2 regions of the Streptomyces sp. DS1-CR2 genome follow, and region 1 is predicted to be linked to the other one. Evidence: riboswitches for the same ligand, from Rfam matches in the RefSeq annotation. Region 1 holds a riboswitch; the other holds the start of a gene.
The links. Region 1 has a riboswitch for cyclic di-AMP ahead of ACY0PA_RS34760 (LysM peptidoglycan-binding domain-containing M23 family metallopeptidase). Riboswitches for the same ligand answer to the same signal wherever they lie in the genome.
Positions count from the first base shown of each region.

Region 2: it holds a riboswitch for cyclic di-AMP, as region 1 does, so the genes downstream of both, ACY0PA_RS03705 (transglycosylase SLT domain-containing protein) here and ACY0PA_RS34760 (LysM peptidoglycan-binding domain-containing M23 family metallopeptidase) in region 1, are expected to answer to the same signal.

Region 1 covers NZ_CM147085.1:7,403,667-7,407,548, reverse strand. Annotated here, with positions in the region: gene ACY0PA_RS34770 (TetR/AcrR family transcriptional regulator) at 1-94, shown strand, start outside; gene ACY0PA_RS34765 (SGNH/GDSL hydrolase family protein) at 202-993, opposite strand; gene ACY0PA_RS34760 (LysM peptidoglycan-binding domain-containing M23 family metallopeptidase) at 1,225-2,025, opposite strand; cyclic di-AMP (ydaO/yuaA leader) riboswitch at 2,030-2,210, opposite strand; gene ACY0PA_RS34755 (tyrosine-protein phosphatase) at 2,619-3,416, shown strand; gene ACY0PA_RS34750 (DUF6126 family protein) at 3,451-3,624, opposite strand; gene ACY0PA_RS34745 (helix-turn-helix domain-containing protein) at 3,621-3,882, opposite strand, start outside.
Region 2 covers NZ_CM147085.1:746,065-749,946, reverse strand. Annotated here, with positions in the region: partial or broken gene ACY0PA_RS03710 (glycoside hydrolase family 43 protein) at 1-1,126, opposite strand, end outside; gene ACY0PA_RS03705 (transglycosylase SLT domain-containing protein) at 1,394-2,134, opposite strand; cyclic di-AMP (ydaO/yuaA leader) riboswitch at 2,137-2,293, opposite strand; gene ACY0PA_RS03700 (flavodoxin family protein) at 3,727-3,882, opposite strand, start outside.

The DNA.
Region 1 (3,882 bases):
GGAGTGGGTGGACGACGCGCTGGCCCGGGAGCTGGGACTTGAGCGGGCGGACCTGACGGCTACGACTACGACTACGACTACGACGTCAGGCTGACGGCGGCGCGACGTCGGGCTCCCCAGCGAGCGCGGGGTGGCCCCGGGGGAATGGCGCGGGGGAGCCGTCCCCAAGGGCAAGCTCCCCCATCACGCGCGCCGTTCCCGTCAGAGCGGCAGCAAGTCCGGCCGCTTCGCTGCCACATGATCCCCGGACGACTCGCCCCGCAGCCGTCGGCCGATCCACGGCACCAGGAACTCCCGCGCCCAGTGGATGTCGTCGCGCCGGACCTCCAGCGTGCCGCGCGGCGGCTGCGCCGGCCACGGCTGGTCCGGGTCCGCCGGCACCTCGACGCCGAGCGCCTGCCCCGCCCGCAGCGCGACCCGCGTATGGCCCTCGGGCGAGAGGTGCAGCCGGTCGTCGTCCCAGGCACGGCGGTCCTGAACGGTCTTGAGGGACCACAGGTCGAGCACCGGACAGCCGTAGCGGTCGGCGACCGCGCGCACATGCCCGTTGTACGTCGCTATCTTGCCGCGCAGATGCTTGAGGACCGGGACGTCCCGGGTGTCGAAGCCGGTGGTCACCATGACCGTGCCGACGGCGGAGGTCAGCCGGGCCACGGCCTTCTCGAAGCGCTCCGCGACGTCGTCGGGGTCGGTGCCGGGACGGATGATGTCGTTGCCGCCGGCGGCGAAGGTCACCAGGTCCGGGGCGAGTTCGACGGCTCGCGGGAGCTGGTCCTCCACGATCTGGTCGAGGAGCTTGCCGCGCACGGCGAGGTTCGCGTACCGGAAGGAGTGCTCGGGGGTCCGGTCGTCCAGGAGGACGGCGAGACGGTCGGCCCAGCCCACGAAGGCCCCGTCGGGACCGGGGTCCCCGACGCCTTCGGTGAAGCTGTCCCCCACCGCCGCGTAGGACCGAATCGTGCCGCCGTTGAGTGATCTCGATTCGTTTGCCACGACCACACATCTTTCACCCTGCGATGTGACCTACGCGACCGTAGGAAGGGGTTGACGGGTGGTGATATAGCCCACCCGGTCAGTTTCGCGATGTCAGGAATACGACGGGGATGCGGCGGAGGTCACGACCAAGGGGCGGGCCCGGAACCGGACCCGCCCCTTCACGTCACGCGTCAGTGAGACAGCTTCACTTCACAGCTCACGTCACACGCTCACATCACGCCATCGAGATCAGAGAGAGACCCCGTGCGCACGGAGGTACGCGACCGGGTCCACGTCCGAGCCGTAGCTCGGGGTGGTGCGGATCTCGAAGTGCAGGTGCGGTCCCGTGACGTTGCCGGTCGCGCCGGAGAGGCCGATCTGCTGGCCCTCGGTCACGGTCTGCCCGGACGAGACGGAGAGGGACGACATGTGGGCGTACTGCGAGTACTTGCCGTCGGCGTGCTGGATGACGACCTCGTTGCCGTACGCGCCGTCAAGGCCGGCCGACACGACGGTGCCCGCGGCTATGGCCTTGAGCGGAGTACCCGTCGGGACCACGAAGTCGACACCGGTGTGGTAACCGCTGGACCACATGGCGCCCGCGGTCTTGTACGCCGTACCGATGGAGGCGCCCTGGACGGGCAGCGCGTAGCTGGAACCGGTGGTGGTCGCCGCCGCGGCCTTGGGCGCGGCGGCCTGGGTGGCGGGGGCCGCGGCCTTCTGGCCGATCGTCAGCTTCAGGCCCGGGCGGATCACGGACGGGTCGCCGCCGATGACCGAGCGGTTGTCGGAGTAGAGCTTCTTCCAGCCGCCGCTGACGTTCTGCTCGTCGGCGATCTTCGCAAGGGTGTCCCCGCTCTTCACGGCGTAGGTCTTGGCCGCGGCGGGAGCGGCGACGGTCTGCGCGACCGAGTGGGCGGCCGCGGGGGGCGCGGCGTTGGCGGCACCCATCAGCGGCAGCGCGAGCGCGACGCCGCCCGTTGCGGCGACGGCGATCGAGCGCGCGAAGCGCTGGGACTTGGGACGGCGGTGCTTACCCTTCGCGGGCATGGGGGATTCCTCTCCGTCGCCTGCGAGGTGAGCTGTCGGGTTCGGGCTGGAGCTGCCCGGCCACACCCCTTTCGGGCACGGCTTCACCCCGAGCCGTGGCCGGTGTGCCGGATACGGCGGTCTACCTGGGTCCCCCGCTCCTGCCGAGCACGGATCGATGTGCGGATTCCGGGCGGCGGCAGGATGAGGCGGTCCGTCCGGATTGCGCTGAACGTAAGCGAGCGCGGAGCGCGGGGACAAGGCGCTAATTCCCTTGGATATTCTGGTTCTTGATCCTTAAATGCCCTTTTCCGGAAAAAGCCGTCACGCTCCGTCGATTTACGATCTTTGCGACTGCGCTACCTACTGGAAATGCATCCGGCCCGGCCGCCACGGACGGTCACGACTATGACCCTGCTCACGCATTGCTGACCATCTACTCCCATTTCAGGGCTAGTTATGGCGTAAGGCGCGAATGCTCACCTATCGCCTTATTTCGGGCATTAGACACGCAATCACCTGACGTCTCTCACATGGTTGCCCCTGGCAGCCATGTCGTATCGTCGAAGGCGCCCGCAGGCGAGCAGCGCCGCGGCCGACCGGGAGGAGCCCCCGTGACGCAGCAGGTCCCGTCCACCGAGCCCGAGTTGGCCGGAGTGCGCAACTTCCGCGATGTGGGTGGTCTGCCGACCGTGGACGGCCGTCGGGTCAAGCAGGGCGTGCTGTTCCGCAGCGGTCACCTCGCGCACGCCACGGATGAGGACGCCGCGTTCCTCTCCTCGCTCGGGCTGCACACGATCTTCGACTTCCGCAATGCCGCCGACCAGCGCCTCGAAGGCCCTGACGTCACGCTGCCCGGCGTGCGGAACGTGAACCTGCCGCTGACCGACCCCGCGGACGGCGCCGAGTTCTGGCAGATGGTGCGCGACGGCAATCTCGACGAGCTGCGCGCCGCCCTCTCCGAGGGACAGGCCGCGGACCGCATGATCACGTCGTACCGGACGATCATCGCGGAGCGCACCGCCGAGCACAGCCAGGTGCTGCACTCCCTCGCCGAGGACAGCGTGCCCGCGCTCATGCACTGCGCGGCCGGCAAGGACCGCGCGGGCCTCTCGATAGCGGTCACGCTCCTGGCCGTGGGTGTGGAGCGCGACGCCATCGAGGCGGACTACCTGGAGTCGAACGCGGCACACCGCCGCTACAAGGTGCACCGCAGCAGCGCCTCGAAGGACGCGATGTCCCCCGAGGTCATGGAACTGCTGAGCCCCCTGTTCGACGCCCGCGCCACCTACCTGGCCGCCGCCTTCAAGACGGTGACGCAGACGTGGGGTTCCACCGACCGCTATCTGGAGGAGGGCCTCAAGCTGTCCCCCGCACAGCGCGAGCGGCTGCGCGAGCGCCTTCTCGACTGAGACCGTCACCGACCGACAGGCCGGGTGAAGGGCGTCACCCGCGTGACGCCCCCAGCGTGAACAGCAGATAGATGAAGCCCGCGACGAGGTGCCCGGCGAAGACGTAGACGAGCAGGCGCACCCAGATGCCGCGCGGGAGCTTGTCCTCGATGTCACGCCGGGCGGGCTGCCGCTCGGACTCGGTCGCGTCGTTGGGCTCTGCGCTCATTGAGGGCCTCCCTGGGGCCGTTCGCCGCCGCCCGCCGCCGGGCCGAGGCACAGCGCGGCGGACGGGCTCTGCAGCAGGGTGTGTACGAAGAGGAGCTCGGCGCCGTCGCGGTCGGCGGCGGCGATCCGGTGCGGGGTGAGCGAGTCGAAGTGCGCGCTGTCCCCCGGGGCGAGCGCGTACGCGGTGTCCCCGAGCCGCAGCCGCAGCCGCCCGTCGAGGACGTACAGCCACTCCTCACCGGGGTGGACGCGCACGATG
Region 2 (3,882 bases), 6.7 Mb from region 1:
TCGTCGAGCCGGACCGCGAGCCGCCGGTGCCGTCCGCCGGGTCGAGGTGGGCGCGGACGCGGCAGGAGAGGTGCTGCTGCCGGTGGCCGACGAAGGTGACGTCGGCGGCGTCGGGGCCGCCCCCGAGGGCGTGCAGTGTCAGGCGGCCCGGCCGTTCCTTCGTGGTGCAGTGCCGCGGGGAGCGGTGGCGGAGTGAGATCCATGAGGGCTGCAGTTCGGCGTCGTCGAAGTCGTCCGTGAAGGGTTCGGCGGAGGCGGGCGCGGGCCCGGCCGTCGCGGGCGGGCCGACGACCGGCCAGCCGTTTTCCCAGGTCACCGGCGCGAGGAAGGTCTCGCGGCCGAGCACGTGCCAGCCGGGGGTGCCGCCGCGCGGCCGCACCCCGAGGAACACCATCCACCACGTGCCGTCGGCTGCCTGCACCAGATCGGCGTGCCCGGTGTTCTGGACGGGTTCGTCGGTGCTGCGGTGGGTCAGGACCGGATTGGCCGGACAAGGTTCGAAGGGGCCGGTGGGCGCGGGGCCGCGGGCCACGGAGACGGCATGCCCGCGCTCGGTGCCGCCCTCGGCGATCAGCAGGTACCAGTAGTCACCTACGTGGTACAGGTGCGGCGCCTCCGGGGCCTTGGCGCCCGGTGTGCCGGACCACAGCGGGCGCGGCTCGCCGAACGTCTCGCCGGTGTACGGGTCGATACGGACCTGGGAGATCCCGGCGACCGTGACCCAGCACGCGCCGTCCTCGTCCCAGGCGAGATCCGGATCGATGCCCGGTACGCCGGGCAGCGGGACCGGGTCCGACCAGCGGCCCGCCGGGTCGGTCGCGGAGACGAGCAGATTGCCGCCGCCCAGGCTCACATTGGTGACGACCAGCCAGAAGCGGCCGTCGTGGTGGCGCAGTGTCGGCGCGTAGATCCCGGCGGAGGAGGGTGTGTCCCAGGGCAGCCGCAACTGGCCGGGCCGGTCGAGGACGTTGCCGATCTGCCGCCAGTGCACCAGGTCGCGACTGTGGAAGAGCGGCACCCCGGGGACGTACTCGAAGCTCGAGCACGCGAGGTAGTAGTCGTCGCCGACGCGGCAGACGCTGGGGTCCGGGTGGAACCCGGGGATGACCGGGTGTGGGTCTGCCATGCTGTCTCTCTCCGTGATGTCGAAGCGCTTCGATTCGCGGGGAGGATATGCACCGGGGTGATGGCGCGCAAGGGGTTGGACAGGACGCAAAATGGCCCTGAAGTCCCTTCATGCTTACGGGACTTCAGGGCCATGGCATCATCGATGCGCTTCAACTGGCAGTCGTCGGGCTTCCGTTCGGGCCCAGGAGGTCCTCCTTGTAAGGCACGCAAGCGCGCAAGCGTGGTCTGCCTGCGACGACTGCGAGCCTCATGGTGGAACCGGCTGTCAGTACGCGCCGTTCACGTTGTCGATCGAGCCGTACTTGTCGGCCGCGTAGTTGCAGGCGGCGGTGATGTTGGCGACCGGGTCGTAGCTGTTCATCGACGTGCCGGGCACGTGGTACGCGGTGAACGTGGGGTCGATGACCTGCAGGAGCCCCTTGGACGGGGTTCCTGCGACAGCGTTGGAGTCCCAGTTGTTGATGGCCAGCGGGTTGCCGGAGGACTCGCGCATGATGTTGCGGTGGATGCCCTCGTAGGAGCCGGGAATGTTGTGCTTGGCCATGATGTCGAGCGACTCCTTGATCCAGCCGTCGAGGTCGTTCGTGTAGGACTTCTTCGCCGGGGCGGCGGCGAGCGTGGTCCGGTTCTCGGAGCGGTCGGCCCGCTCGGCGGACGCCCTGGTGGCTGCGGGCTTGGCCGGGCTCTTCTTGCCGAGCGTGAGCTTGACACCGGGGTGGATCAGCCCCGGGTTGTCACCGAGGGCGGCTCGGTTGTCCTGGTACAGCTTCTTCCAGCCGCCGCTCAGAGAGTGCTCTCGGGCGATCTTGACGAGGGAGTCGCCCGCGGCGACGACGTACGTCGTGGGGGCCGCGGCGCTCTTTGCGGCCGGGGCGGCCTGCGCTGCGCCGGCGCTGGTCGCGCCGAGCACCGGGAGAGCGAGCACAGCTGCGCCCGTGCCTGCGGCGGCGATTCCCCGGGTGAACGAGATGGACTTGGGGCGGCGGTGCTTTCCCTTTGAGGGCATGTCGTGTTCCTCTCCGTCGCCTGCGAGGTGAGCTGTCGGGTTCGGACGGGAGATGTCCGGTCGCACTGCGAATGCGACTTCACCCCGAGCCGTTCCGGAAACCAGATCGGCGGCTTACCTGGGTCCCCCGCTCCTGCCGTGCGTAACCGAGTGGATGGGAGGGAATCCGGATAGCGGCAGGATTCGGCGTTCCATCCGGATTGACGGCGACATTAGGCGAGAAGGAGCCGACAGAACAAGACCAGAATTCCGAGAACGGAATGTGAGATCCCTGCCTCGGGCGACCAGAACCCGCCGCTCTCTTTGATCGAAAAGCCCAACCCGCTTTGCGTAGAAGGGAAGTGGGTTCAGCAGAGCTCGGGGCCCGCGTCCGGCCGTGTGACACGGTTCACTGAATGCCGATGCGGGTTGGAATGACGGTCGACGGTGTATCAGAGTGCGATATTTCGCATCAATACCTCGTGATAGAGGCAGAGCTTCGCTTACACCGCTAATAATGCGAAAGGGCAACTTCTCACGCAAAGACGGACATAGCGTCGTGTCGCTTTTGGTACTGTATGCGGCATATCGCCATTAATGCTGGCGCGGTCGCGCGGACCGACGGACGTCCCCGCTGCACGGTTCATGAGCGGGTGCCGATCGGGATGGCGCCTGAGTGTGGCCTTGTGCGGTTTGGCTCAGGGATCGACTGAGGTGAGGTCGACGGGCTCCATCATCGGAGTGCCCTTCCCGCCGGCCCGCCGGCCCGCTGGCCTGCTGGCCTCCCGGGATACCCGGGGGCGGGACAGGTGAGGGCTCCGATGCTGCCCCCGGAGATCTTGCCGGCTCAGGATGCGCGTGAGCTCAGAAGACGGTCTGCATGTGATGGGGATTCAGTTGCCGATCGTCACTGGTATGCCAGTGAAGGTCCCCGGCCTGGACCGGGAGGAGGCTGCTGAAATCCTCTGCCGACTCCGGTTTTCCGGGCAGGTATCTCTCTGCGTGGGAGGCCTGGTTAATCCCGGGCCTCAGTGGTCGACTGGACGAGGGACGGGAACTCCGCACGCACCTGCGTCAGGGCGGACACGAACCGAAGGTCCGCCGCGAAGAAGCGCAGGAATAGGGGCAGTTACTCGGCCGCATGGAACATGACGGCAATGCCGGAGTTGCGGCGCCGGTGCAGACAGAGCGGGAACTCGGCTGGGCGCGCGACTAAAGGCTGTTCCGACATGATCCGCGAGTTCGTGAGGTCCGGTCGTCTGTCGCTGGGCGGGTGCTCTATTCGGCAAGGCCGAGGTCGTGCAGTGAGCAGGGCGCGGTGTACGCCTTTTCCTTTGATTCGCCAGTCACGCGAGCGGGATATTTCAGCCCTACATCCGAGCGAAGGCGTGCTGGACGCGAGCGCGAACGCGCTTATGGGAGCGGCTCGTTCCTGCTTCCCGGCAGGAAACGCCGCGTTGTGGTGAGCCGTGGGACGGGCCGCTTCCTCGGCTCTGGTTGTGCGGTGGGCTGACGGGACGCGGGCGGCTGGTGCCGGGGTGTGCGGGCGTTCGCGGCGTGCGCGGCATCTGACCGTCGCCAGGGCGGGATGGTCCGTTTCCCTGCGGGTGCCGCTACCGGTGTTCCGGGTTTTCGTAGTCGTGGCGGCAGCCGGCGTCCCAGGCGGTGCGCTGGTTGCCGTAGGCGGGGATGCCACCGAGATCTTTCAATGCCCGGGCCAGGTGCAGCAGGTTCCAGGTCATGAAGGTGGTGTTGCGGTTGGTGAAGTC